2 regions of the Brenneria populi genome follow, and region 1 is predicted to be linked to the other one. Evidence: riboswitches for the same ligand, from Rfam matches in the RefSeq annotation. Region 1 holds a riboswitch; the other holds the start of a gene.
The links. Region 1 has a riboswitch for FMN ahead of ribB (3,4-dihydroxy-2-butanone-4-phosphate synthase). Riboswitches for the same ligand answer to the same signal wherever they lie in the genome.
Positions count from the first base shown of each region.

Region 2: another riboswitch for FMN. It lies ahead of VSX58_RS15860 (class I SAM-dependent methyltransferase); the one in region 1 lies ahead of ribB (3,4-dihydroxy-2-butanone-4-phosphate synthase).

Region 1 is NZ_JAYWTM010000020.1:123,268-137,894, forward strand. It holds gene VSX58_RS17120 (LysR family transcriptional regulator) at 1-682, shown strand, start outside; gene fumA (class I fumarate hydratase FumA) at 1,105-2,748, shown strand; gene tehB (SAM-dependent methyltransferase TehB) at 2,970-3,830, shown strand; gene ribB (3,4-dihydroxy-2-butanone-4-phosphate synthase) at 3,983-4,636, opposite strand; FMN riboswitch at 4,820-5,009, opposite strand; gene VSX58_RS17140 (VirK/YbjX family protein) at 5,443-6,387, shown strand; gene ubiK (ubiquinone biosynthesis accessory factor UbiK) at 6,641-6,913, shown strand; gene yjeH (L-methionine/branched-chain amino acid transporter) at 6,961-8,220, opposite strand; gene zipA (cell division protein ZipA) at 8,384-9,319, opposite strand; gene cysZ (sulfate transporter CysZ) at 9,543-10,316, shown strand; gene cysK (cysteine synthase A) at 10,459-11,427, shown strand; gene ptsH (phosphocarrier protein Hpr) at 11,875-12,132, shown strand; gene ptsI (phosphoenolpyruvate-protein phosphotransferase PtsI) at 12,193-13,920, shown strand; gene crr (PTS glucose transporter subunit IIA) at 14,148-14,627, shown strand, end outside.
Region 2 is NZ_JAYWTM010000017.1:20,237-34,863, reverse strand. It holds gene exaC (acetaldehyde dehydrogenase ExaC) at 1-244, shown strand, start outside; gene VSX58_RS15880 (acyltransferase) at 382-1,374, shown strand; partial or broken gene VSX58_RS15875 (helix-turn-helix domain-containing protein) at 1,475-1,873, opposite strand; gene VSX58_RS15870 (DJ-1/PfpI family protein) at 1,896-2,471, opposite strand; gene argG (argininosuccinate synthase) at 2,874-4,217, shown strand; FMN riboswitch at 4,447-4,598, shown strand; gene VSX58_RS15860 (class I SAM-dependent methyltransferase) at 4,669-5,397, shown strand; gene VSX58_RS15855 (hypothetical protein) at 5,557-5,694, shown strand; gene VSX58_RS15850 (mandelate racemase/muconate lactonizing enzyme family protein) at 5,894-7,006, shown strand; gene VSX58_RS15845 (MFS transporter) at 7,176-8,543, shown strand; gene VSX58_RS15840 (UxaA family hydrolase) at 8,531-10,018, shown strand; gene VSX58_RS15835 (Crp/Fnr family transcriptional regulator) at 10,063-10,824, shown strand; gene VSX58_RS15830 (GntR family transcriptional regulator) at 10,925-11,659, opposite strand; gene VSX58_RS15825 (class-II fumarase/aspartase family protein) at 11,901-13,253, shown strand; gene VSX58_RS15820 (DASS family sodium-coupled anion symporter) at 13,294-14,627, shown strand, end outside.

The DNA.
Region 1 (14,627 bases):
GGCGTATGTTCAGGCGATCCTCTCCGCCAGCGAAATGCTGGATGAAGCGGCGATCAGGCTGGCCGCCGATATCGAGCCCCGCCTGACGTTCGTGCTGTCCGACACCTGGAAAACCGCGCATTACGAACCGGTGCTGCACCGCTTCGCGCGGCGTTTCCCCGATATTGAATTTGAGTGTCTGATTGCAGAAGATGACGATGTGATCGATTTGCTGCAGTCGCGGCGCGCCCACGTCGGGCTGGTGCGCGCGCAGCCCGCTTATCCGCCGGACATCGCCACTTCCCGCTCGCGGATAAAAACGGAAATGGCGATATTCGTCGCCGCGACCCATCCGCTGGCGGCGGAAAAAAATGCGACCCGCAGCCAGCTCGCCACCGTGCGCCAGCTCTATCTGAACACCTATAAACGCAGCGACAGGCTGCAGGTCGAAGGCGTCGCCTGGTCCGCGCCGTCCTACCTTATGCTGCTGGAGATGGCGGAGCAGGGTTTCGGCTGGAGCATTCTGCCGCGCTGGCTGGTTTCACAGTTCGGACACCGCAATTTGGTGGAGCTGAACATTGCGGGCTGGCCGCAACTCATTGATGTGGATATCGCCTGGTCCAAGCCCTATCCGCCGGGACCGGCGGGGCTATGGATGATCGATAATCTGCTGGCGCAGCAGGAAAGTGCCGCAATACCCTAAATTCATTTTTTAGGCGATAAATTTAAAAATAAGGGCTAATAAAATGATTATTAGCCGCAATCGCCATCTATATTTTAATTAAAAAAATTAAAATAAATAAATTAACAAAGCAGGTATTAATAACACATCCTGTTTGATTACAAACATTTTACTTTTTCATTTAACCGCAAATAAAACGATGTTTGCATGATTTTCTTATCAAGAATGTGATGCAGCAAAGTAGCGTCTCCCGCCGCAAAACCCTACTATTCCAGGGTATATTACTTTGTATTCACGCCGAATGACGAAGAGCCTATCCCCATTACGCCTACTGGGATAGGCGCTAGGCCGCGGCGATAACGCCTGATACAAAAGTCATTAATAAGAAAATGCATCATACGGAATCTAATCCTACTAATAATATCAACGCAAGTGAGAAAAAAATGTCGAATAAACCCTTTTATTACCAAGATCCTTTTCCACTCGGTGAGGATGACACCGAATATCGCCTTCTTAGCAGCGACTTTGTTTCCGTTACGCAATTCGAAGGCCAGGATATTCTCAAAATCGATCCGCAGGCGCTGACCCTTCTCGCCCAGCAGGCCTTCCATGACGCCGCCTTCTTTTTACGCCCCTCTCATCAGCAGCAGGTCGCCGCCATTCTTCACGACCTGGAGGCCAGCGAAAACGATAAATATGTCGCCCTGCAGTTTCTGCGCAATTCCGAGATTGCCGCTAAAGGCATTCTGCCGACCTGCCAGGATACGGGCACCGCGATTATTGTCGGCAAAAAAGGCCAGCGGGTCTGGACCGGCGCCAATGACGCCGAAGCGCTTTCCCATGGCGTTTACAACACCTTTATCGAGGATAACCTGCGCTATTCGCAGAACGCGCCGCTGGATATGTATAAAGAGGTCAATACCGGCACCAACCTGCCGGCGCAGATCGACCTCTACAGCACCGAAGGCGAAGAGTATAAATTCCTGTTTGTCAGCAAAGGCGGCGGCTCCGCCAACAAGACCTATCTGTACCAGGAAACCAAGGCGCTGCTGAACCCCGAGAAACTGAAATCCTTCCTGCTGGAAAAGATGCGCACGCTGGGGACGGCCGCCTGCCCGCCATACCATATCGCCTTTGTTATCGGCGGCACCTCCGCCGAAACCACGTTAAAAACCGTGAAGCTGGCGTCGACCAAATATTATGATGAACTGCCGACCGAAGGTAATGAACACGGGCGCGCCTTCCGCGATCTCGCGCTGGAGCAGGCGTTGCTGCAGGCCGCGCGCGACCTCGGCCTGGGCGCGCAGTTCGGCGGTAAATATTTCGCTCACGACGTGCGCGTCATCCGTCTGCCGCGCCACGGCGCGTCCTGTCCGGTCGGGATGGGCGTTTCCTGTTCGGCCGACCGCAATATCAAGGGTAAAATCAACCGCGCAGGGGTGTGGCTGGAGCAGCTTGAACACAATCCGGGTAAATATATCCCGGAAGCGCTGCGTAAAGCGGGCGAAGGCGAAGCGGTCAAAATCAACCTCAACCGCCCAATGGCGGAAATCCTGCAGGAGCTGTCGAAGTATCCGGTATCGACCCGCCTCTCGCTGACCGGCACCATCATCGTCGGCCGCGATATCGCCCATGCCAAAATGAAGGAGCGCCTGGATAACGGCGAAGGTCTGCCGCAATACATCAAAGATCATCCGATCTACTACGCCGGCCCGGCGAAAACCCCCGCCGGCTACGCCTCCGGTTCGTTAGGCCCGACCACGGCCGGACGCATGGACTCTTACGTGGATCTGCTGCAGGCCAACGGCGGCAGCATGATCATGCTGGCGAAAGGCAACCGCAGCCAGCAGGTGACCGACGCCTGCCACAAACATGGCGGTTTCTATCTCGGCAGTATCGGCGGCCCGGCGGCCATTCTGGCGCAGAACAGCATCAAGAGTCTGACCTGCGTGGAGTACCCGGAGCTGGGAATGGAAGCGATCTGGAAGATTGAAGTGGAAGATTTCCCCGCCTTTATTCTGGTTGATGATAAAGGCAACGACTTCTACCAGATAATCCAATCCTCTCAATGCGCGGCATGCCGTTAAGCCCATAGCGGACCCGAAACGCCCCGGCAACGCGTCGGGCGTTTGTATCCTCAACCCTGTCTTGGCCGCCGGCCTCAACGCGGCTTCCGCGCCGGCCGCAGTAAAAAGAGTTTTCCTCACCTCTCGGCTGACGCAAATAATGCATTTTAAATACATATTTGTGGTCAGACGACTCGCCAGTTTATAAACTAGCGGCAATAAAACGGATACACGAGGTAACGATGCAAGATCTTATCTGCTATAAAAAAATGCCGCGCTGGAACAGCCATACGCTGCCGGCCGCTTTTCAGGAAAAACACAACACCCAGGAAGGAACCTGGGCCAGGCTCGTCATTCTGCGAGGAGAGATGACCTTTTCCCTGCTGGATGAAAACGGCGCTACGCTGGAAACCTTCCACTTCTCCGAACAACAGCAACCCCCGTTTATTGCACCCCAGGTATGGCACCGTATCGTTTCCTTTTCCGCCGACCTCGAATGTCAGCTGGGCTTTTTCTGCACGCCGGAAGATTTTTACGCCAAGAAATACGGGCTTTCCCGCACGCATTCCGAAGTCATTAACGCCATGCAATATATCCAGCCCGGCAAAACGCTGGACTTAGGCTGCGGCGGCGGGCGTAACGCGCTGTATCTGAATCTGCGCGGCTTTGACGTCACCGCCTACGATAAGAACGACAGCAGCATTGCCGCGTTAAACGACATCATCAAAAGCGAGGCGCTGCAGAAAATTCAGGCGCAGGTTTACAATATCAATCTGGCGGAAATCAAAGAACGCTACGATTTTATTCTCTCCACCGTGGTGTTCATGTTTCTGGATCGCCACCGCATTCCACACATTGTGCGCAATATGCAGGAACATACGACGCCGGGCGGATATAACCTGATCGTCGCCGCCATGTCGACCGAGGATTACCCCTGTCCAATCCCGTTCTCCTTTACCTTTAAAGAGGGGGAGCTGAGGAACTATTATGCCGGTTGGCAGATAATCAAATATAACGAGGAGATCGGCGAACTGCATAAAACCGACGAAAACGGCAACAGAATAAAACTGCGTTTCGCCACGCTGCTGGCAAGGAGAGCCTAAACGCGTATGGGAAGGCGTCGGCCGGGCAGGATAAAAGCGGCCGACAGATTTCTGCGCGCCATTATTGAAGAGGCGAAAGCCTGGGCTAATCGTCCAGGCCTTCGTGAATTACCGCCTTAAGATATGGCGCGTCCCCACGAGGGGAAATGACTTTAGCTGGCCTTGCGTTCCGCCGCCTGACGGTACGCCACGATATCTTCAATCGTTAATACCGGCATATTGTGCTGTTTGGCGAAGGCGATGACCTGCGGCGCGCGCGCCATGGAACCATCATCGTTGGTCAGTTCGCACAGTACGCCCGCCGGCTTCAGCCCCGCCAGCGTAGCCAAATCGACGGACGCCTCGGTGTGTCCGCCGCGGGTTAACACCCCGCCCGGCTGAGCCCGCAGCGGGAAAACGTGTCCGGGGTGGCTCAAATCGCTCGGTTTGGCGTCATCGGCGATTGCCGCGCGAATGGTAGTGATACGATCGGCGGCGGAGACCCCCGTGGTGACCCCTTCGGCCGCTTCGATCGTGATGGTGAACGCGGTCTGATAGTGGCTGGAGTTATGCTCCACCATCATAGGCAATTCCAATTGCTGACGACGCTCTTCCGTCAGGCATAGACAAACAATGCCGCTGCCGTGGCGGATCGTCAGCGCCATCTGCTCCACGGTCATGTTTTCAGCGGCAAAGACCATGTCGCCTTCGTTTTCACGGTCTTCATTGTCCAACACCAACACGCCTCGGCCTTGACGTAAGGCATCAAGCGCGTGTTCCACACGATCAAGCGGAGTGCCAAATTCAGAAAGTAATGTCTGATTCATGGTAAAAAACCTCGATGTTATTATGGATTACCAGAATCAGGGCGAGACTAAGGAGTTACCGTCACAACAAACCGCATTGCAATGGCTAAAAAATAACGCGAGTGGGTATAACTATATAATCAATATAATCAACAATCACCATCGTGCGACTACCCGATGATTATATAATTACCCGACAGGTACCGTTACTCTCTCCCGTCCGGACTCTAACCGTCGGCCCCGGAATTGCACCGGATCTGCTGACCTCACGCCGGCAAACCGAATCTTCGTCGGAAAACCAAACGGTGAGCGCTCGCGGGCTTCCAACGCGTATATAACGTCATACGGCCGGTTTACCGCCGGTGGGGAATTACACCCCGCCCTGAGAATAAGCGGGTTCACTATAGCGCCAATGAAGTAGCAGGGCAATTGATCGGCAACAAGAAATGTGATGATGACGGGGAATTATCGCCCGCCGATCCATCCTGATTTCAGCGGGCGCGCGGGCCTATCGCCGGGCGCCGCGCGTTAACCGAATCTTGATACTCTCTTCACAATACCTTGGGAAACCTCAGGCTTAATAAAGCAATAAAGAGTCTGCTGGCCGTTCGGGATGTCCACCTCGACGCAGCCAGTGTTATTTTCCTATGGATATCAATCTGATAAGCATTAACACCCCAGACCGATAAATGACGTTTAGCATCAGGCGTGGCGCTGTTTTTTCGTATCCAAACCGGCGTTTAAAGCGCCCGCGCCGTCTCGTATCGGAACATGAATGTCTTATCTCGCTATTACGTATCCTCTTGCATAAAACAAAGGTTTTTATCGTGTCTCAATTCGCGGATTCTCTCCCGGAAAACAGAATTAATAACGGCTGGCAGTTAATGACTGCGTTGATGAATGGCGACCTGATACCGAGTCAGACATGGAAAAAACTGCCTTTCCGTTTGAAGTTTCTATGTCGCTCGCTATTTAGCTGGCACCTTACCATGGGTCTCTCGGATATGCTGGCATCCAACTTTTTGATGGAGCGAATTCTGCATGCGCAACCCGACCTGCCTTGCAAACTGCACCGCCCGTACCTGACGTCAAAAATGAGCAAACTCGAAAGCTTATTGGCATTACGCGACCATTACACCCTGATAACCCAGCGCATGCCGTTGAAACTGCTGCTGGCGTGCCTAAATGAAGAACCGGCGATCCTCGGGAAAGCCGCGGATAAGCAGGGCAACGCGATCATGCTGAAAATGTCATCCAACGATAGTCTGAACAGAGAAGGGGAAATCACTTTATCGGCGTGTAACGCGAATGGCGTTATCCTGGCCAACATCACCTTTACGCTAATGAACTATTGCCTACGCCCCACGTTATTTATCGGCGGTCTGCAGGGGCCGCGCCGGGAAGTGCCGCATAGCGACATTCATGAGGCGACCAAAGCGTGTTACGGACTGTTTCCCAAACGGCTGGCGCTGGAAGGGATTTGCTCATTAGCGCACTATTTGGGCATCGAGCAAATCATCGCGGTGGACAACGGCGGCCATATCTACCAGAACTGGCGTTATCGCCATAAGAAAAAAGACGAATTACACGCCGATTATGACGAATTCTGGTCATCTATCGGCGGGCGCCAAATGGCGTCCGGGTATTTTCAGTTGCCAACGCACATTCCCCGCAAACCGATCGAAAGCATCGCGAGCAAGAAGCGCGCTGAATACCGTCGCCGTTATCAGCTCCTTGATGAACTGGAGCATGAAATGTCCAGGTGGTTTTGATAGCCCTCCCGATGAAGCGTATCAGCGCCGCGCCGGTTTTATCGCGGCGTTGTCGCATTTGTTCTCATCAGATATCGGGGATCAATGCTATGATCGTCATAACTCGGTCCGCCTGGCGAGCAAAACGTTTGGCTATTGGGCCATTCGCTGCGCCAGAACAGCACCCCCTTCACGCGATCGACTATTTTACAAAGCGATTTAGCATTACACTGAACCGCATGTTCATCAGATATAACATAATCAGGAAAGCGCCATGATTGACTCGAAGAAGATTGAACAGATCGCCCGTCAGGTGCATGAGTCCATGCCGAAAGGCATCCGGGAACTGGGCGACGATGTGGAGAAAAAAATTCGTCAGGTATTACAGGCGCAATTCAGCCGTCTTGATTTAGTCACTCGCGAAGAGTTTGACGTACAGACTCAGGTACTGCTGCGCACCCGTGAGAAAATCGCCCGCCTGGAGCAGCGCCTGACCGAATTGGAAGCGAAATCCGCTGACGCCGAGAAGCCGGCGGACGACGAATGAGCCTCATCGTCATCGACGCCGCCGGCCGCCGCCGGCGTGGTCTTGAATTAATGCAAATGCAGCGCCGGCCGCGTTTGTCTACGCGGCAGAAAAACCCAAAGCAGCGCCAGCATAATGAGCGCGTAAAGCGATTTCCAGCCAATCATCAATAACAGCGCGCAGCAAAGCAGGCTGCCGATCATCGCCATCGCTCTGGCGCGCCCTTTCAGCAAACGCCATCCCGACAGCATGCACAGCAGATAAATCGAAACGAAAACCCCGTTCGCATAGACGATAAGCTGTTCAAGCGGCAGTTTTAGCCAGTGAATCAACAGACAGCTCGCCACGCAACTCGCCACCACCACAGAGAGCGCATTGGCCGGCGCCTGACCGGCGGAGAGCTTAGCCAGCGCGCTGCCCTCCGGCGCCTGCGACCATACCAGCCGGGCGAACCCCTGCGTATAAATATTCATCGAAGCAAAACAGGCCAGATATCCGACGCTACAGGCGATCCACAGCCCCCAGTCGCCGAACAGTCGCACGACGACACGCGGCAGAGACGACGTCGCGCCCCAGTCTTCCCCGTAGGCATGAAAATGCAGCACGGCAACGGTGCATCCCCAATAAACCGCGCCGGCCACCAACATGCCTATCAGCAAAGCCCGGGGGAAATCGCGCTCAGGGGAGCGAAACTCGGCCGCCATATGGGCGAAAGCCTCCAAACCGACAAAACACCAGAACATCACCGCCAGCGAACTAAAGGTATCCGGCCAGGAGATCGCGCTGATAGCCGGCAGGTCGATATGGGTCGGGCTAATGCCTCCGCGCCACCAGATGGCGATCACCAGCCCCACCACCAGCACGGCAATAATGAACTGAATATTGCCGCTCGCACCTGCGCTGCGCATTCCCAGCAGCCATATGCCGCCAAGCGTCAGTAATTGCACCAGCAACAGCTCATGCGGGCCCCAGCCGAACGCCGCCTGCCAGAAACCGGCGGCGATCTGTAACGCGGCGGGCAAACCGAGCGGAATAACCGACAAAAATAACCAGCCGCTGACCCGCGCCAGGCGAGGGCCAAACGCCAGGGAGACAAAATGGGCGGTTCCGCCGGCATTGGGAAAATGCTGCCCCAGCGCCGCAAACCCGATAGCGATGGGAAAAACCAAAAGAATCATCAGGGGCCAGGCCCACAAACTATCCTGCTGGGCAATTTGAGCGACCAGCGCCGGTACGGCGAAAACCCCGGTTCCCAGCAATGAGGTTGAAAGTAAACCCACGCCTTGAATCATCCCCAGATTCTGTTTTAACCCTGTTGCTTCACTCACGGCTATTAACCCTATTTCCCACTATTTCGCTATCACCGACAATCGGTGGGTAACCCATAAAATAAAAAATCGCCGGCGACGGCCCAAAGAGGACGGGCTGTTCGCGATCGCCATAAAAAAAGCCTCCCAAAACGGAGGCTTTCAAACAACGATTCGTCCCGTGTCAGCTATTGGCCTTCATCACATCTCGAATGCGCGCTTTATAGGATTCGACTTTCTGCGGCGTCATCATTCTGCGTTCGTCGTCAAGCACAACGCCGCCGACATCATCCGCAATACGCTGCGCCGATTGCAGCATAAGTTTGAAGTTCTGACCGGCATCGCCATAAGAAGGCACCATCATAAACATGGATACACCGGGCGTGGTGAAATCCGACATTTCATCCGGATTAAACGAACCCGGCTTCACCATGTTGGCCAGGCTGAACAATACCGGGCCGGCGCCAGCCGGATTGACGTGACGATGGAAAATATTCATTTCCCCGAACTGGAAACCCGACTGCAGCACGCTTTGCAGCAACAGTTCGCCGCCGATAACGCCGCCCTGATGAGCGGCGACATGCAGAACCAAAACCGCTTCTTTCGACTGTGCGTTCTGCTCGGTTTCCGGCGCAGAAGAGGCGGTCGAAGACGCTTTATCCTCCGGCTCATCATCCGCAGACAGGGGAGCATCGGAAAGTATCGACGTTTCTTGTGGCGGCATATCCAGCTTAGGTTCAGCGCTTCTGGGGCGCCCGCCGCCTTGCATCTGGGAACGCGGGGAATCAACCGGGGTGACTTCGTCCAGCAGCGGATCGTATGACGGCTCTGATTGCGCGGATGTCGGTCCAAACGGCGACTTGGCTCCCTCGCTATTCGATCCATAGCTGCCCAGCGGAGGCTCGTTCTGCGGACGCCCGCTCTTCACGCGGACTTCGCCGACACCTTCATCAAGCTCCTCAAGCGGGGTTTCATCGCGCTCTTTTTTCAAACGCTTGACCGGACGATCGCGAAAAAGGGACGAACGCTCTTTACGACTCGTCCACAAGCCGTGCAGTAACAGCGCTATTATAGCGATCGCGCCAACGACGATTAATATCAGACGCAAGTCCTGCATCATTGCTATCCCAATTGTTCCAATACATTGCCACCACGGCAAAGACTTATATACCACTAACTCTATTTGCCTGCGTACACAAGTGCAAGTCTGCGCGCTACTTTATGACAATAAAGATAGATATAACGCATTTTTTTGCTGTTTTTTCATCCAAATGCAGACTGGTCAGTATAAAATCATCCCGATATGATGCAGCCATGCATAAACAACAGAGAACCCTGACTTCATGCCTTATTTAAAACCGGTTGATAAGCCGCGCAGCGGTATTCACTATTTCCTCGAAGGTTGGCGTTTGATTTCGCTGCCCGGCATCCGCCGTTTCGTTATTCTGCCTCTATTGGTCAACATTGTGCTGATGGGCGGCGCCTTCTGGTGGCTCTTCACGCGCCTCGGCGACTGGATCCCGCAGGCCATGAGCCATATTCCGACGTGGCTCCAGTGGCTTAGCTATCTTATCTGGCCGATTGCCGTACTATCTATTTTATTGATTTTCGGTTATTTTTTCAGCACCATCGCCAACTTCATCGCGGCGCCGTTCAATGGCCTGCTGGCTGAACAATTGGAGGCGCGGCTGACCGGCCAGTCGTTGCCCGACAGCGGTATTCTGGACATTGCCAAAGATACTCCGCGCATTATGAAGCGGGAAGTGCAGAAGCTGGTTTATTACCTGCCGCGCGCCGTCGTTCTACTTTTACTCTATTTTATACCGGGCGTCGGACAGACCATCGCGCCCGTGCTGTGGTTCCTGTTCAGCGCCTGGATGCTGGCGATTCAGTATTGCGACTACCCTTTTGATAACCACAAAGTCAGCTTCCCCGCCATGCGTCAGGCATTGCGCCGGCATAAAGTGACCAACCTGCAGTTTGGCGCGTTGATTAGCCTGTTTACGCTGGTTCCGTTTTTAAATTTGGTCATTATGCCCGTGGCGGTTTGCGGCGCGACGGCGCTATGGGCCGAGCGTTACCGCACGCTTTCCGCCGTGCGGCCGAAGCAGCGGTGAGAGCCGCGCCAATGTTTCACCTTGTAATGAAAACTTATTTCTTAAGAACATAACGATATAGCAATTCTTTACTTCACTGCCGGAGGCGAACGAGTATTCTCTCTATGTTCGCAAAAATTTCATACAGTTATAAGGACGGGCTATGAGCAAGATCTACGAAGACAATTCTTTTACAATCGGCCATACGCCGCTGGTTCGCCTGAACCGTATCGGCAACGGACGCATTCTGGCTAAGGTCGAATCCCGCAATCCCAGCTTCAGCGTTAAATGCCGTATCGGCTCCAATCTTATCTGGGATGCGGAAAAACGCGGAGTGCTGAAAAAAGGTGTCGAACTGGTCGAGCCTACCAGCGGTAATACCGGTATCGCTTTAGCCTACGTGGCCGCTGCCCGTGGTTATAAACTGACGCTGACCATGCCCGAAACCATGAGTATCGAACGGCGCAAACTGCTGAAGGCGCTGGGCGCTAAACTGGTGCTCACCGAAGGCGCGAAGGGCATGAAAGGCGCCATCGCCAAGGCGGAAGAGATTGTCGCCAGCGATCCCGAACGCTATCTGCTGCTACAACAGTTCAGCAACCCCGCCAACCCGGAAATTCACGAAAAAACCACCGGACCGGAAATCTGGGAAGATACCGACGGCGCCGTTGACGTCTTTATCGCCGGGGTCGGCACCGGCGGTACGCTGACCGGGGTAAGCCGCTATATCAAGAATACCAAGGGTAAAGCCATCACCAGCGTGGCGGTGGAGCCGGCGGACTCTCCGGTTATCAGCCAGGCGCTGGCGGGCGAGGAGATAAAACCCGGCCCGCATAAGATTCAGGGGATCGGCGCCGGCTTCATTCCGGATAACCTCGATCTCAAGCTGATTGACCGCGTAGAAAAGATTACTAACGAAGAGGCCATCAGTACGGCTCGTCGCCTAATGGAAGAAGAGGGCATTCTGGCAGGCATCTCTTCAGGCGCCGCGGTTGCCGCCGCGCTGAATCTGCTGAAAGAGAAAGAGTTTGAAGGTAAAACCATCGTGGTTATCCTGCCCTCTTCCGGTGAACGTTACCTGAGCACGGCGCTCTTCGCAGACCTCTTTACCGAGCAAGAATTGCAGCAATAAGGTTACCGCGCCCTTACGGCGCCAGGTAAACCGGATGTTAAAAAAGCACCTGTTCAGGTGCTTTTTTAGATGCATTTTTGTGGCGTAGTTCAAACTTTCCATCATATGTGGATTGCTTTTCTGGCTTAAGTCTAGTATTTAACCGAACAATTATTTCGATGCGTGAAATTAATAACCGCCGAGAATGACTCTTCGCTGAATCGATTTAAACGACGCGGCGATGGTTGTATCGTCATTTTGCTATCCGGTTCAAAGAATGATTTAGATTCAAGAACCAGATGATGTTTGGTGGTATTTTATTCAGGAAATACTTTTGCGTTTCCTTGCCGCATCCCGGCCTGCCCCTGTAACATAAATCAGGAGCTAACCACACAGGCTAAAGTTCAGCGTATGCGCTAAACTTTAGCTCCACAACGTCAATCTAATCCATAAGTTGGGGAAAACAGAATGTTCCAGCAAGAAGTGACCATTACCGCACCGAACGGCCTGCACACTCGTCCTGCTGCTCAGTTTGTCAAAGAAGCCAAAGGCTTCACTTCAGAAATCACCGTAACGTCCAACGGTAAAAGCGCCAGCGCGAAAAGTCTGTTCAAGTTGCAGACGCTCGGCTTGACTCAGGGTACGGTGGTGACTATCGCCGCAGAGGGCGAAGACGAACAGAAAGCTGTAGAACATCTGGTAAAACTAATGGCTGAGCTTGAGTAATAGACAAGCCTTACGGACAAGCCTTTATTAGTGGACATCAGAATCGAGTAAGGTAGGGTTATGATTTCAGGCATATTAGTATCACCGGGTATCGCTTTTGGTAAGGCACTTTTGCTGAAAGAAGATGAAATAGTCATCAACCGGAAAAAAATCTCTGCTGACCAGGTAGAGCACGAAGTTGAACGTTTTCTGACTGGCAGGGCCAAGGCCTCGAAACAGCTGGAAGCCATCAAGATCAAAGCGGGTGAAACGCTTGGCGCTGAGAAAGAAGCCATCTTCGAAGGCCACATCATGTTGCTGGAAGATGAAGAGTTCGAGCAGGAAATCATAGCCCTGATTAAAGAAGAGCATGCTTCTGCCGACGCGGCTGCGTTTTCGGTTATTGAAAACCAGGCTAAAGCGCTTGAAGAACTTGACGACGAATATCTGAAAGAGCGCGCGGCGGACATGCGCGACATCGGCAAACGTCTGCTGAAAAACATTCTGGGCATGACGATTATCGATCTGGGCGAAATTCAGGATGAAGTCATTCTGGTCGCCGCCGATCTCACGCCGTCCGAAACCGCCCAGTTGAATCTGAAAAAGGTTCTGGGCTTTATCACCGATTTCGGCGGCCGGACGTCCCACACCTCCATTATGGCCCGCTCATTGGAAATCCCGGCCATCGTCGGCACCACCAATGCCACCAAACAAATCCAAAACGGCGACTTCCTGATTCTGGACGCGGTCAACAACAAAATCTATCAGAATCCATCGGCCGAAGTTATCGACGAATTAAAAGCCGTTCAGGAAAGATACGATACGGAAAAGCATGAGCTCGCCAAACTGAAAGACCTGCCGGCAATCTCGCTGGACGGCCATCAGGTGGAAGTTTGCGCCAATATCGGAACCGTGCGTGATGTCGCCGGCGCTGAGCGTAACGGCGCAGAAGGCGTCGGCCTGTATCGTACAGAATTCCTGTTTATGGATCGCGACGCTCTGCCGACGGAAGAAGAGCAGTTCCAGGCTTATAAGGCCGTGGCCGAGGCCGTTGGCGCCCAGGCCGTTATCGTGCGTACCATGGACATCGGCGGCGACAAAGACCTGCCGTATATGAACCTGCCCAAGGAAGAGAACCCATTCCTTGGCTGGCGTGCGATTCGCATCTGCCTGGACCGTAAAGAAATTCTTCACGCCCAGCTGCGCGCCATTCTGCGCGCCTCCGTATTCGGCAAGCTGCGCATCATGTTCCCGATGATCATCTCCGTTGAAGAAGTGAAGACGCTGAAAGCCGAGCTGGAAATGCTGAAGGCGCAGCTGAGAGAAGAAGGTAAAGCGTTCGACGAATCCATTGAAGTGGGCGTGATGGTTGAAACGCCGGCGGCGGCGGCCATCGCCCATCATTTAGCGAAGGAAGTTGACTTCTTTAGTATTGGGACAAACGACTTAACCCAGTATACTCTGGCAGTTGATCGGGGTAATGAGCTGATTTCTCATCTCTATAACCCGATGTCCCCAGCAGTATTGACCCTGATTAAACAGGTGATTGACGCATCCCATGCCGAAGGTAAGTGGACAGGAATGTGTGGTGAGCTCGCTGGTGACGAACGTGCTACACTACTGTTATTGGGAATGGGTCTGGACGAATTCAGTATGAGTGCGATCTCTATCCCACGCATCAAGAAAATTATTCGTAATGCGAATTACGAAGATGCGAAGGCGCTGGCGGAACAGGCGTTAGCCCAACCGACTGCGCAAGAGTTGAGCAACTTGGTGAGCCGCTTTATTAAAGAAAAAACGCTCTGCTGAGTCCGCGCTGCCCTGAATAATTCAAGTTGCGGGAAGACGGCGACGTAACGAATCCCTGGGAGCCTACTCAAGTAAGCGACCGGGGTGATGGCAAATCTGCCGAGAGCGGATTTGAGCGTCGCCTTCGGCGGCCCCACTGGGGCGAGCAACAAAGCCGATGCACGTGCGGCTTGAAGCATGACGGGTAATACTGACGCTGGCCCAATATTAACGCTTAGGAGAAGATCATGGGTTTGTTCGATAAATTGAAATCTCTGGTTTCGGATGATAAGAAAGACACCGGCAGCATTGAAATCATCGCGCCGTTGTCTGGCGAAATCGTCAATATTGAAGATGTTCCTGATGTCGTGTTTGCTGAGAAGATCGTAGGCGACGGCATCGCCATTAAACCTACGGGCAACAAAATCGTCGCTCCGGTAGATGGCACTATCGGTAAAATTTTTGAAACCAACCATGCTTTTTCTATCGAATCGGATAGCGGTATTGAATTGTTCGTTCACTTCGGCATCGACACCGTCGAACTGAAGGGCGAAGGCTTCAAGCGCATCGCCGAAGAAGGCCAGCGTGTGAAGAAAGGCGATCTTATCATTGAGTTTGACCTGCCGCTGCTGGAAGAAAAAGCCAAGTCTACGTTGACCCCCGTGGTTATCTCCAATATGGATGAAATCAAAGACATGACTAAGCTGAGCGGCACCGTTGTCGTTGGC
Region 2 (14,627 bases), on a different contig from region 1:
CGAATACGGCCTCGGCGCGGGCGTGTGGAGCCGCAACGGCAGCGTCGCCTACCGGATGGGGCGCGGCATTCAGGCCGGCCGCGTCTGGACCAACTGCTACCATGCCTACCCGGCGCACGCGGCGTTCGGCGGCTACAAGCAGTCGGGCATCGGGCGTGAAAACCACAAGATGATGCTGGAGCATTACCAGCAAACCAAGTGCCTGCTGGTGAGCTACTCGGAGAAGCCGCTGGGATTGTTCTGATCGATATCGCGTCTCCGCCATGCCCGCGCAGGCGGGCATCTCCGGCGACATTCCCGTATTCAACCCATTCCCCATTGTGTGGTTTATCCACACGTCTTACCCTGTGCGATATCTTTTGTCTCGCCAAGAGGTTATGCATGAGCGGTAAGATCGTCTGGATTGATAATCTGCGGGCGGTGGCCTGTATGATGGTGGTGCTGATCCATAGCACCGCCTATTACATCACCGCCGGCGGCGCGCCGGGCGATACGCACTGGGATGTGGCGAATGTTCTCAACTCCGCCTCGCGGGTGTGCGTGCCGCTGTTCTTTATGATTTCGGGGTATCTGTTTTTCGGCGCGCGCAGCGCGCAGAAAAAACATTTCCTGCGCATCGGCCTATGCATTCTGTTTTATAGCGCGGTTTCCCTGATTTATATGGCGCTGCTAACGCCCATCAACCCGCTGAACGCCGCCAGATATTTCCTGCAAAAACCGATTTTTTACCACCTGTGGTTTTTCTATGCCATCGCCGTGGTCTATCTGCTCTCGCCGTTAATTAATGTTAAGCCCGTATCGGGCAGGTATCTGGCGATCTTCATTGTGGCGCTGGCGGTGGTTGCCAACCCGAATACCGGGCGGGTTGATTTTGCCGGCGTGAAGCTATTGCCGGTCAATCTCTATGTTTACGGCGATACCTTTTACTATTTGCTGTACGCGCTGATCGGACGGGCGCTGGGCATGCTGGAGATTCCCCGCCAGGGGGCGATCGCCGCGATTCCGGCGTTTATTGCGTGCGTGCTGCTGGTGGCGATGGGAACAAAGCATCACTCGATAATGAGCGATAATTTCAACCAAACGTTTTACATCTACTGCGGTCCGCTGGTTTTTCTGGCGGCGGTCAGCCTGCTGATGGCGTTTAAACGCTACCTGAATCATCGGGTATTGCCCGGGCTGGCCCTGATATCGCGCCACTCCCTGGCGATTTACGGTTTCCATGCGCTGATTATTCACTATCTGCGCACCCACGGTATGAGCGTCGAATCCTGTCCGGTGCTGGATATCTTCTACATCTTCAGCGCCGCGTTGCTCGGCAGCCTGCTGCTGTCGATGGCGTTGCGGAAAATCGATAGCCGGCGTCTGGTCAGCTAAGGACGCCGCCGGTTATTCGTCATGCCGTGTCCGGCGCAGCAGCGCGCGGCGTAACTGGCGGGCGGAGGAGAACCCCGCCATCAGGGCTAACGCCGATCGTTTAAGCATCGAGATACTCGGGGCGACCACCGGGGTGAGGTGTCCCTACGGGAACCTCCCCCGGTGTTTCCCCTAAAAACCGGCTTAAGTGAACGGCATTAGCCATCAGGGCGGATTTTTCCAGCCCGATACCCTGTTGCAAACGTTGTTGCGCTATTGCAATGCGTAGCCGCTCATGATATTCGCGCACGCTGATGCCCAGATGTTCACGGAAAAGGCGCGTGAGGTGACGGCTGCTGACGTGTACTTTGTCCGCAACGGCGGATAGCGTCCACGCGGCTTCCGGTTCAGCAGACATGATGTCCTGCGCCCGGTGAATAACCGGATGCAGATGATTACGGTGCTGTAGCCACGGCGAAAGCTGGGCGTCGCTGCCGGCGCGGCGGAAATAGACCACCATCACGCCGCGCTGAAGAGGAAATTTACTCCGGCGCGCGCCAGTAGTCGTAATCGATATGTTCAACCTGGAAGTTGGCGTTTTCCTTATCCCCCGTCAGGCGATAGGCGATAGTAAAGGCGAAATCAAAAGCGACGCCCAGTCCCTTACCGCTGATCAGGTTGCCGTCTTCGACGACTTTCTCGTTAACGTAGATCCCGTCGGCAACGTTTTGCCACAGTTCGCCGGAACAGACATAACGCCGGCCTTTCAATAAATGGTTGCCGCCCAGCACGCGCGCCGCCGCGGAGCAAATCGGGCAGATCAGCCGATTGGCTTCATCATGGCGCCGAATAAACTCCACCACCAGCGGGTTCGCCGCCAGGTTAACCGTTCCCTGCGGGCCGCCGGGAATGATCACCGCATCGAACAGCGCATCCCGATTTCTTTCCAGCAGATCGTCGGCGAACATACGAATATTGTGGTAACTGCGCAGCTCCAGCCTGTCGTCGCAGGACAGCATGGCGACATCTATTTTCATGCGGTGCAGTACGTCAATCACCATAATCGCTTCCGCTTCTTCAAAACCAGGGGCCAGCAGAATGGCGACTTTCTTAGACATAACATCTCCAGCAATATACAGAGGGAGCAGGGAGGATAGCAGAGAATGCCAAATAAAATGAAACGATGTTTTGTTTTTGCGGGAAGGGTCGAGTAACCCGCCTTTAGCGCTTAGCTTGTTGATGAAATCGCGTTATACTTGATCACTTGGGCGCAAACCGAGCGCGGATTTTTTTGCTTAAAGCACCACTCTTCTCTTCCTGTGCCGGCAAAAAGATGATTAAATTATCACTCACTTATTTTGCATAAATATGCATTTATTGGGAGTATGGTTTTGCCGATAGGACGCGCCGGACTCCTCCGCCGTTCGGTGAAGTCATGGCCTCTCATCAATGTATTGCGTAACATATCAGGGTGTGGCTGCTAGCTTCTATCCATCGATCTTCGAGCAGGGATTTTATTTATGACAACGATTCTCAAACATCTTCCGGTCGGTCAGCGTATTGGTATTGCGTTTTCCGGTGGTCTGGATACCAGCGCCGCGCTGCTTTGGATGCGCCAAAAAGGCGCGGTCCCCTATGCTTATACCGCGAATCTGGGTCAGCCGGATGAGGATGATTACGATGAGATCCCTCGCCGCGCGATGGAATACGGCGCTGAAAACGCCCGCTTGATCGACTGCCGTAAACAGCTGGTTGCGGAAGGCATCGCGGCGATTCAGTGCGGCGCTTTCCATAACACCACCGCCGGCGTCACCTACTTTAATACTACCCCGCTGGGGCGCGCGGTAACCGGCACCATGCTGGTCGCCGCCATGAAAGAGGACGGCGTTAACATCTGGGGCGACGGCAGCACCTATAAAGGCAACGATATCGAGCGTTTCTATCGTTACGGTCTGCTGACCAACGCCGAGCTGCAGATCTACAAACCCTGGCTGGATACCGACTTTATCGATGAGCTGGGCGGCCGTCAGGAGATGTCCGAATTTATGGCGCAGGCCGGTTTTGATTACAAAATGTCGGCCGAAAAAGCCTATTCCACCGACTCCAATATGCTGGGCGCGACGCACGAAGCCAAAGATCTGGAGTTCCTGAATTCCAGCGTCAAAATCGTTAACCCGATCATGGGCGTTAAATTCTGGGATGAAAACGTTAAAATCGCGGCGGAAGAGGTCACGGTGCGTTTTGATCGCGGCCATCCGGTGGCGCTGAACGGCAAAACTTTCGCCGATGACGTCGAACTGATGATGGAGGCCAACCGCATCGGCGGGCGTCACGGTCTGGGCATGAGCGATCAAATTGAAAACCGGATTATCGAAGCGAAGAGCCGCGGCATTTACGAAGCGCCGGGAATGGCGTTGCTGCATATCGCCTATGAGCGTCTGCTGACCGGTATTCACAACGAAGATACCATCGAACAGTACCACGCCAATGGCCGCCAGCTGGGCCGCTTCCTCTATCAGGGCCGCTGGTTCGATTCTCAGGCGCTGATGCTGCGCGACTCTTCCCAGCGTTGGATCGCCAGCGCCATCACTGGCGAAGTTACGCTGGAACTGCGCCGCGGCAACGACTACTCGATTATGAATACCGTTTCCGACAATCTGACCTACAAGCCGGAACGTCTGACGATGGAAAAAGGCGACTCCGTCTTCTCGCCGGACGATCGCATCGGTCAGTTGACCATGCGTAACCTGGATATCACCGATACCCGGGAAAAATTGTTCAATTATGCGAACACCGGGCTGCTCTCTTCTTCCAAGGCCGGCGTACCGCAGGTTGAGCAGCTGCAGGACAAAAGCAAAAAATAGTCCACGGTGGCTCGACGACTAACCGATGTGCAGGCCCGGCGGCGTTCTTCGTTGCCGGGTTTTTTTATGAAAAGCGTTAAGCTCCGGGAAGGGCGCGGCCGGCAGATGGCGCCGCCCGCGTCCGCCAAAGCACGCCGGCGCGCATCATCGCGGATTGTTCGATTGAGCCGGCGTTATTCATCCGGTTTGTCGCAAATCATGAAAAATATGACGCAACGCTCTATTTTATAGTGGTCTTCAGGGCGGGGTGAAATTCCCCACCGGCGGTAATCAGACCATGGTGCTGAAAGCCCGCGAGCGCTTCGGATTCATTTCTGAAGGTCAGCAGATCTGGTGGAATTCCAGAGCCGACGGTGATAGTCCGGATGAAAGAAGAGCGACCGAAACGTATTCGGCCGGCAGACTATGCCCTGAAACGCTGACAATTATGTTTATTTGAGGAGCGTTTCATATGAGTAAGCCGCAAAATATTTATGATGACCCCGTTTTTTTTGAGCAATATAAATCTCTTCGTAGAAACGATACCGGTCTCAACGGCGATCTGGAAGTTCCCGCGCTGCGCGCGTTATTGCCCGATCTTCACGGCGCCTGCGTATTGGACCTGGGCAGCGGTTTCGGCGATTTTTCCCGCTATGCGCGCCAGCTCGGCGCCAAACGCGTTACCGGCGTTGAGGTTTCGCGGAAAATGTTAGCGGAAGCGCAAAGATTGACCCATGACGACCATATTAATTATATCAATGCGGCCATAGAGGCGTTTAACTTTGACAACGATCGCTACCATCTTGTCGCGTCATCGCTGGCGCTTCACTATATAAATGATTTTAGCCAGCTCTGCCGCCGCGTATTCTCCAGTCTAAAAAAAGGCGGTTATTTTATTTTCAGCGTCGAACATCCTCTATGCACCGCCTGGCCCGTCGGTTGGCTAGGGGCGGATGAGAATTTATTTTGGCCCGTGCGCGATTATTATGACGAATCATTAAGGCATACGAAGTGGTTCGTCGATGACGTGGTTAAATACCATCGCACTACGCAAACATACCTTTCTGATTTAATTGATTGCGGGTTTAACATATGCGCGTTTAAAGAGCCGCAACCGCTGCCCGAAGCGGTAAAAAAACGGCCGGAACTGGCCGTGCATAATATGAGGCCGCCGTTTTTAATGATTAGCGCCAGAAAATAGCCGTCGCTGTCTATACGCCATCCCGAATTGCTTAGGATGGCGTTTTTATTTTTCTATAAATCGGGTCACGCCTCTTTATTGTCCGTTTTTTGTCTTTTAAAGCATTCGCTTATCGCCGCAAGGGTCGCCTGAACGCGGCCCGCGGACCAGACGTCCGGATTGACCACCAGCCAGATGTCGGCGCGTCTGATCTTTTCCCTGTCGGCGGCGCCGTTGACGCTGCTGATGGCGCTATCGGCGCTGGTTCATCTACTGCTGGCGCTGGTGATTGCCTTTGCGCTGAGTATTCATGATTGAGCGCTCTAGCGGGGGCGTCGGCTCGTGAATCGCACCATGCAGCGGCGGCCGCCGCGCCGCCATTAAGCGCGATCCAGTTCAAATAATTGATTAAAAATCTCCAACGCGAAGTGATGTGTATACCGTTTGACAGCTATGGCCAATGGCCATTGTTAGATTGCGGTTATCGGCCCGTATCACTTTACTATTGGGATGAATAATGAAGATTACTAAAATTACGACATTTATCATGCACGTACCGGTAACCAAAAATATTATTGGCGACTCCACACATAAAATTACCCACTGGGGTATGCCGGGCGTGATGATTGAAACCGCATGCGGCCTGGTGGGATATGGATATACCGGAACGCACGCCGACATAACGACCGATAGGCTGATCGCCACCATCATCAGCGACGTATTCGGTCCGATGCTGATTGGCGAGGATGCTGATGAGGTCCGCCATTTGCATCGTAAACTGCTACGCAGTTCGACCAATATTTGGGTCGGCCGGGGCGGATTAATGCAAATGGCGCTTTCCGCTATCGATATCGCCTTATGGGATGTAAAAGCCAAACGGGCGGAGCAGCCGCTGTGGCGGCTGTTCGGCGGTTCAAAAGACGCGCGGGTGTCGGCGTATAACACCGACTGCGGCTGGCTGGTGCGGGATACGCCGGAACTGGTGGATGACTGCAAGAAAATGATTTTCGAAGAGGGCTTTAACGCCATCAAAATGAAGATCGGCAAGCCGAACCCGCGCGAAGATTTAAAACGCATCGAGGCGGTAAGAGCGGCCGTCGGCGATGACGTCAATCTGATGGTAGACGCCAACGGCAAATGGGATATCAGTACCGCCAAACAGTATGGCGCGCGTTTGGCCGACTTCGACATCACCTGGTTTGAAGAGCCGATGTGGCACGATGACGTCGCCAGCCACCGCCAGCTTGCCGAACACATTGATACGCCGATTGCGCTGGGGGAATTATTGTACCATCAGGATGCCTTCAAAGAGTTTGTGCTGGCCGGCGCGGTCGACTATCTGCAGCCCGACGCCACGCGCTGCGGCGGCCTGACCGCGGTCTGGGAAATCGCCGATCTGGGGATGGCCTTCAACCTACCGGTGACGCCGCATCATGGGGATATGATGCAGGCGCAACTGCATCTGGTCATGGCGCACCCCGCCTGTTCGCTGCTGGAGTTCATTCCGTGGACGCTGGACTGCTTCGTCGACCCGGTTGAGGTTAAAGACGGCGAGTATAGCGTGCCGACCGCGCCCGGCGCGGGCACCACGCTGCGTCGGGATGCGCTGGAGCGCTTTAGCGTCAAATAAAACAACAGAAAAGATCGGACTGCTGACAAACCTATCGTCCTTTATCGCCGCTCACCGGACTTTGTCAGCAAGCTCAAGATCAATACGCTTTCATTTCTTATGACGACTGACCCGGGCAGATTATCGCCCGGGCGGGTCAGGGTCATACTTAATATTCGTGAGGTAAGTCATGTCCACCCCTACCGATGTTGATTTATCGCAGGCCATTAGCAAATCCATACGCCGCATTATTCCAATGGTGACATTGATGTTTATTCTGGCGTATCTCGACCGTTCTAATATCGGCTTCGCCAAACAGGAGTTTCAGTTAGATACCGGGCTTAGCGACGCGGCCTACGCTTTCGGCGCCGGTATCTTTTTTATCGGCTATGCGCTGTTCGAAGTGCCCAGCAACATTTTACTGTACCGGGTCGGCGCGCGCGTCTGGCTGGCAAGGATTATGATCACCTGGGGGCTGGTTTCCGCCGCCATGATGTTCGCCCATACCGAAGGGGTTTTCATCTTCCTGCGTTTTCTGCTCGGCGTTAGCGAGGCCGGCTTTTTCCCTGGCGTTATTCTTTACCTGACCTTCTGGTTTCCGCAGCATATCCGCGCCAGAGTCACCGGTTATTTCCTGTTCGGCGCGCCGCTGGCTTTTATCATCGGCGGGCCGCTGTCCGGTTCGCTGCTCTCTCTTGAAGGGACATCGCTGGCTTTCGGTTTACGCGGCTGGCAGCTGATGTTTGTCGTCGAAGGGCTGCTGGCTTCGTTTGTCGGCGTCTGGGTTCTGTTCTATCTGGACGATCGCCCGGTGGACGCCGACTGGCTGACGAAACGGGAAAAAGAGGCGTTGAGGCGCACCCTGGATCAGGAAGAGCAGGTTAAATTGTCGCACGGGCCGAAAGGCGTGTGGCAGGCGCTGCTGGATATCCGCGTGCTCTATCTGTGCCTGATCTGGTTTACCGTTCAAATTTGCGGCTACGGCATCTATTTCTTCCTGCCGACGCAAATCGCCACGCTGCTGGGGAGTAAGGTGGGGCTGCTGGTGGGATTCGTCACGGCGATTCCCCCGCTCTGCGCCGCCATCGCGGTTTACTGCGTACCGCGTATCTCCGAAAAATTGCAGGAGCGCCGCATCGTCGCTGCGCTGACCTTTATGCTGGGTTCGCTGGGCATTGCGGTGTCGGGGCTGGCGGACAGCGTTCCCATTGTGGCTATCGCCGCGCTGTGCGTCGCCGCGGCCGGTCATCTGGCGATGCAGCCGCTCTACTGGACATTCCCGTCCTCTTATCTCGGCGGCGCGGCGGCGGCTTCCGGCATCGCGCTAATCAACTCCATGGGCAATCTCGGCGGATTCGTGGCGCCCAACCTGCGCGTCTGGGCCGAACAGACCTTTGAGTCGGCCAGAGCGGGGCTCTATTTCTTGGCGCTGGTCACTTTCCTGGGCAGTTTGATGATTCTGACGCTACGGCGCTGCGGCATCGATAAGAACATCCACGATGAGCGGCCCGCGCCGGTCAGCGCGGCGCAGACGGGAGAGGCGCAATGCATAAAATAATCTTAATTCACCCCGACGACTCGGTGATGATCGCCCTTACCGCGCTGGCTAAAGGGGAAACGGTGACCGACGGTAAGGCTCGCGTGGTTGTGGCTCAGGATGTGGATAAAGGGGCGAAAATCGCGCGTAACGCCATGCCGGCGGGGGCGCAGGTGATTAAATACGGCGCGCCGATCGGCTATCTGACCCAAAGCGTGGGCGCGGGGGAGTGGATTCATACCCATAATCTTAAAACCGGCCTGAAAGCGCGGCAGGAGTACCGCTATACGCCCTCTTTCCCGGCGGTGACCACGCCCTGCCGGCCGCGGGAAATCAATGTTTATCCGCGCGCCAATGGCGATATCGGCATTCGTAATGAGCTGTGGATCCTGCCGACGGTGGGGTGCGTGAACGCCATCGCGCAGACCATCGCGCAACGTTTTCGCGCGCAGCATGCGCTGGACGATATTGACGGGGTGCAGGTTTTCACCCATCCCTATGGGTGTTCCCAACTGGGAGACGACCATGAGAATACCCGGCGAATTCTGGCCGATATGGTGGCGCATCCGAATGCGGGCGGCGTGTTGGTTATCGGCCTGGGGTGTGAAAACAACCAGATTCAGGCGTTTCAGGCGCTGGTCGGGGAGGTCGATCCCCGCCGGGTGCGTTTTATGGTGGCGCAGCAGGAGCGGGACGAACTGGCGGTCGGCTTAGGCCACCTTAATGACATTTATCAGGCTATGCGTCAGGATCGCCGCCGGCCCACGCCCATCGGCCGGCTGCGGGTCGGCCTTGAGTGCGGCGGCTCGGATGGATTATCGGGGATTACCGCCAACCCGATGCTGGGGCGCTTCTCCGATTATCTGATCCTAAACGGCGGCAGCAGCGTGCTGACGGAAGTGCCGGAGATGTTCGGCGCCGAACATCTGCTGTTCTCGCGCTGCGAGAACGAGACGGTCTTTCGTCAGGCGGTAACCATGATCAATGATTTCAAACGTTACTTCGTTGAACACCATCAGCCGGTGTATGAGAATCCCTCGCCCGGCAATAAAAAAGGCGGTATCTCGACCCTGGAGGATAAATCGCTGGGATGTACCCAGAAGGCGGGGGCGTCAAAGGTGGTCGACGTGCTTGAGTATGGTCAACGCCTGACGCGGGCGGGGCTTTCGCTGCTCAGCGCGCCGGGCAACGACGCGGTCGCCACCTCGGCGCTGGGCGCCGCCGGCTGCCATATGGTGCTGTTTTCCACCGGCCGGGGGACGCCGTACGGCGGCTTCGTGCCAACGGTAAAAATCGCGACGAACTCGGAGCTGGCCGCCTGGAAGCCGCACTGGATCGATTTCAACGCGGGCGCATTGCTGGAGGGCGAGGATGCTGATACGTTGCTGGAGGCGTTTGTTACGCTGGTTGCGCAAATAGCCGGCGGAAAACCCACCTGCAATGAGATCAATCAGTTCCGGGAACTGGCCATATTTAAAACGGGCGTTACGCTGTAAAAGAGGCCGAAAATCGCGATAACATGCTGTTCGATGAGGTGGAAATGGCTAAGTTTTGTGACAACGGGGAAGATTTTCCGCAGACGCCGGATGGGGCCGGCGCTTTGCCTGACGAGGATATTTTACCCGTATTGTTAAGCAACAACTGGTTCAGGGCGCTGCCCGACTATCTTATCGAACAGATTATCGCCCGGGCCGCCCTGCGGCATTACGACAAAGGCGAAATCGTGCACTATCGCGGCGATGCCTCGCGCGGGCTGTACGCGGTAATCAGCGGCGCGGTGAAAGTCAGCTCCATTTCGTCGGACGGCAAGGAGTGTATTTTCCGCTATTTATCCCCCGGCAACTGGTTTGGCGAAATCGGCATGATCGATAAGTCGGTGCGTACCCATGACGCCAGAGCGATCGGCAAAACGCTGCTGCTTACGCTGGCGCCCAAGGACGTGGAGTACCTGCTGAAAACCTACCCGATTTTTTATCAGTTTCTCGCCATACTGTTATGCAAGGTGATTCGTAATGCCTTCACCATGCTGCACGACAGCACCTTGCTGTCGGTGTCCGCCCGTTTGGCCAAGCGGCTGATTAGCCTTGCGGAAGGGTACGGCGAGCCTCATGAGAAGGGGATATTGATCAACCTGCATATCACGCAGGACGATCTGGCTACGATTATCAACACCACCCGACAGACCATTAACAAACGGCTGGTCGCCTGGGAAAAACTGGGCTGGATTGACGCTAAATATGGAAAAATTCTGATCGTCAACGCCGCGGCATTGAAACAGCTGTATGAAGATGGGGATGAGTAAGGCGCGAAATCAGCGCGTCCGCCATGTTCGCCCGCAGTGCCCGTTGCGCCATCGCCGAGGCGCGACGGGCGCCCGGCGGTTATTCCGGCGGCGCTGGTTTTTAGCCGTTGCTCTGACGTTTTAGCACGATCGAGCAGGTATACCGGTCGGCGGGATGGATCGACACCGTGGTTTCAAACGTTTCGCCGTTGCGATCGATATAGCGCCGCACAATTTTCAAGGCGGGCGAACCGCTTTCGACGCCAAGCGTTCTGGCTATTCTGGCGGGAATGCTGACGGCGGAGATGGTCTGCCTGACTTCCTCACTCTGCACGCCATAGTGCTCTTCGATTAAGTCGCTGATTAACGCGAAGGGATCGCTGCGCACTAACTGGCGTATTTTGGTGTATCGCGGACTCGCATAGCTGTCGGTCCAGCATATCGGTCGATCTTTTTTCTCGCTGTCTTCGCGGATACTGGCGATATGCAGCCAGCGCGCTCCGGGGGCGCCGCCGATAACCCGGGAAAGCTCATAATCCGCGACGATCTCATCGATCTTTTTCACTACCCGCAGATTGTTTTTCGCCAGGAAAAAGAGATCTTCAAGATACGCCAGCGGATGGTTAAGCCCTTTATTTGCCGTTCTGTCGGCCACCAGGGTGCCTATGCCCTTACGCCGCAGAATCAACCCCTGCTCGGTCAGGTCGCGCAGGGCTTCGCGCACCGTATGGCGGCTAACCTGATACTGCTCGCATAACTCCAGTTCGGACGGCAGAAGAGATCCTACCGGAAACTGACCGGATGCGATGTTTTGAACCAGCTCACGCGAAATACGTTTATACAAAGACTCTTTCATAGGTAACGGCTCAATAAATATTAATGATCCCCATCACAAAGGGATACAAAAAAACTTCCCCACAAATGTCCGTACATTTAGTCTTGTCTGTACAAATTAAATGTACGGACATTTGATGTTGTTCGGTCATTTAACCGGACGCGTGTCTCATCATCATACGGCATTCAATAGGTTGTTGCCGCGTTCTGGCGTAAGGCATGCCGCATTTTATCACTCTTCATGATTTATCAAGGATTCTTTTATGGCCTCGAATGTACTTGATTCTGTTTTGTTTCGTGATTCTTTCGGCACGCCGGAAATGCGCGCTATTTTTGACGACCACGAACTGATCCGTAAATACGTGGAAGTGGAGATCGCGCTGGCGAAAGCGCAGGCCCGCTGCGGCGTTATTCCTGAAGCGGCCGCGCAAGAAATCGCCGCCAAATGCGACGCCGACAAACTGGATTTCGATCTGCTGCGTCACGAAACGGAAATCGTCGGTTATCCCATTCTGCCGCTGGTGCATCAAATCTCTAAGCAGGCGGGTGAATCCGGCGGTTATGTCCATTGGGGGGCGACCACTCAGGACATTATGGATACCGCCGTGGTGCTGCAGATACGCGACGCTTTTGAACTGATCAATGCGGATATTAAAACGCTGCGCGGTACGCTTGCCGGTCTGGCGAAGCGTTACCGGAACACCCCGATGGCGGGACGTACCCATTTGCAACAGGCATTGCCGGTGACGTTCGGCTACAAGGCGGCGATCTGGCTTGATATTTTTGACCGCCATGAAGAGCGCCTTCAGCAAGCCCGCCCGCGCATTCTGGTCGGCGAGTTCGCCGGCGCGGCCGGCACGCTGGCCTCGTTGGGCGATAAAGGGCTGGAAGTGCAAAAAGCCATGATGGAAGAGCTTGGCCTGGGCGTGCCGGTGTCAACCTGGCACGTGGCGCGCGACGGATTTGCCGAAGCGGTCAATTTATTGGCGCTGATTACCGGCTCCCTGGGCAAGATTGCTTATGACGTGATGCTGATGGCCTCCAACGAGTTCGGCGAACTTTACGAGCCTTTCGTCAAAGGGCGCGGCGCCAGCAGCACCATGCCGCAGAAACGGAATCCTATCTCCAGCGAACTGATGCTGGCCTGCGCCAAAGGCGTGCGTCAGCAGGCGGGTCTAATGCTGGATGCCATGGTGCAGGACCTGGAGCGCGCGACCGGACCGTGGCATGCGGAGTGGATCGCCATCCCTGAAAGTTTCGTTCTGACGGCCGGCGCGCTGCATCAGGCCAAGTTCATGTTGAGCGGACTGATCGTGGATGAGGAAGCCATGGTCAGAAACCTCGATATGACCAAAGGGTTAATTGTCGCTGAAGCCGTGATGATGGGGTTGGCGCCGTATATCGGCCGCCAGGATGCGCACGATATCGTTTACGACGCCTGCCGCATAGTCAATGAGAAGGGCGGCCGCCTTGCCGATGTTTTAAATGCGATGCCCGGCGTTTCCAGTCGTCTTGACGCTGAATTAATTGAACGGCTGACGAACCCTGTCAATTACCTCGGCATGGCGCCCGCCATGGTCGATCGGGTATTAAAAAGTTCGGCTAGTCGGAATTAATCCACGGTAATTGAATTACCTAACGATTGAGGAAATGATGATGTCATCCGGATCGTCTATAGGGAAAAAGATCGCTGCTGTGATTATTCCTATCGCCATCGGCGGAATAATCTGGCTATGTCCTATCCCCGGAGGTCTTACGCCTCAGGCATGGCACATGTTCGCTATTTTTGCCGCGACCATCGCGGCAATACTGACGCAGCCATTGCCTTCCGGCGCGGTTATGTTAATTGCGCTTTGCGTGACGATTTTTACCAATACGTTAACGGAAGCGAAAGCATTATCCGGTTTTTCCAGCGGAACCGTGTGGTTGATATTTTGCGCCTATATTCTTTCTCTCGGTTTTGTGGCGTCCGGTCTGGGAAATCGAATCGCGTATAAAATGTTATCGTTGTTTGGCGGCAGCAGTCTGGGTATTGCCTATTCGTTGGGCGTCTCCGATTTGATCATGGCGCCGGCGATGCCTTCGGTAACGGCGCGATCCGGCGGGATTATTTTTCCGATCGCCCGTTCGATTAATGGCGTCCTGGGCTCCGCGCCGGGCGAAAGCGGGAAAAGAATTGGCGATTTTCTAACGATGGTCTGCTTTCAGTTTACGCCCATCACCGGCGCTATTTTTCTTACCGGGATGGCGGCAAACCCGCTGGTCGCCAGTCTGGCGAAAAACTCGCTGGGTGTGGAAATCACCTGGGGCGGTTGGTTTATCGCGGCCCTGGTTCCCGCCATGGCGTGCTTTTGTCTGATGCCGCTGCTGGTGTATAAAATTCTCAATCCGGAACTAAAACGCACCCCCGAAGCGAAAGCTATGGGACGCCGTTCGCTGGAAGCGCTGGGGCCCATGACGCGGGTGGAGAAAAAGGTCGCGTTTGGTTTTATTCTTGCGCTGATCGGATGGGGAACCAGCCTCATCACCGGGTTATCCGCCACATCGGTTGGACTTGGACTGGCGGCCTATCTGTTTGCCGTGCGCGCCGTCGACTGGAAAGCGTTGCTGAGCGATCACGCGGCCTGGGATACCGTCATCTGGTTCAGCGTGATTATCAGCCTGGCCGGCGGGCTTTCCGAACTGGGCTTCATTAAATGGATGGCCGCGATATTAGGCAGCTCGATTCATGGTTTCGGCGCGATACAGACGTTCGTGTTGCTGGGGATTCTGTATATTTATGTGCATTACCTCTTCGCTACCGCTTCCGGGCATGTCGCCGCGCTGTATGTTCCCTTTGCCGCTACGGTAATCGCCGCGGGCGCGCCACCCATGATGGTCGCTATTTGCTTCGGTATTTTCAGCAACCTGATGTGGAGCACCACGGAATACGGCGGCGGGCCGGGGCCGATCTATTTTGCCCAGGGATATTTCGAACGCGCGCGTTTCTA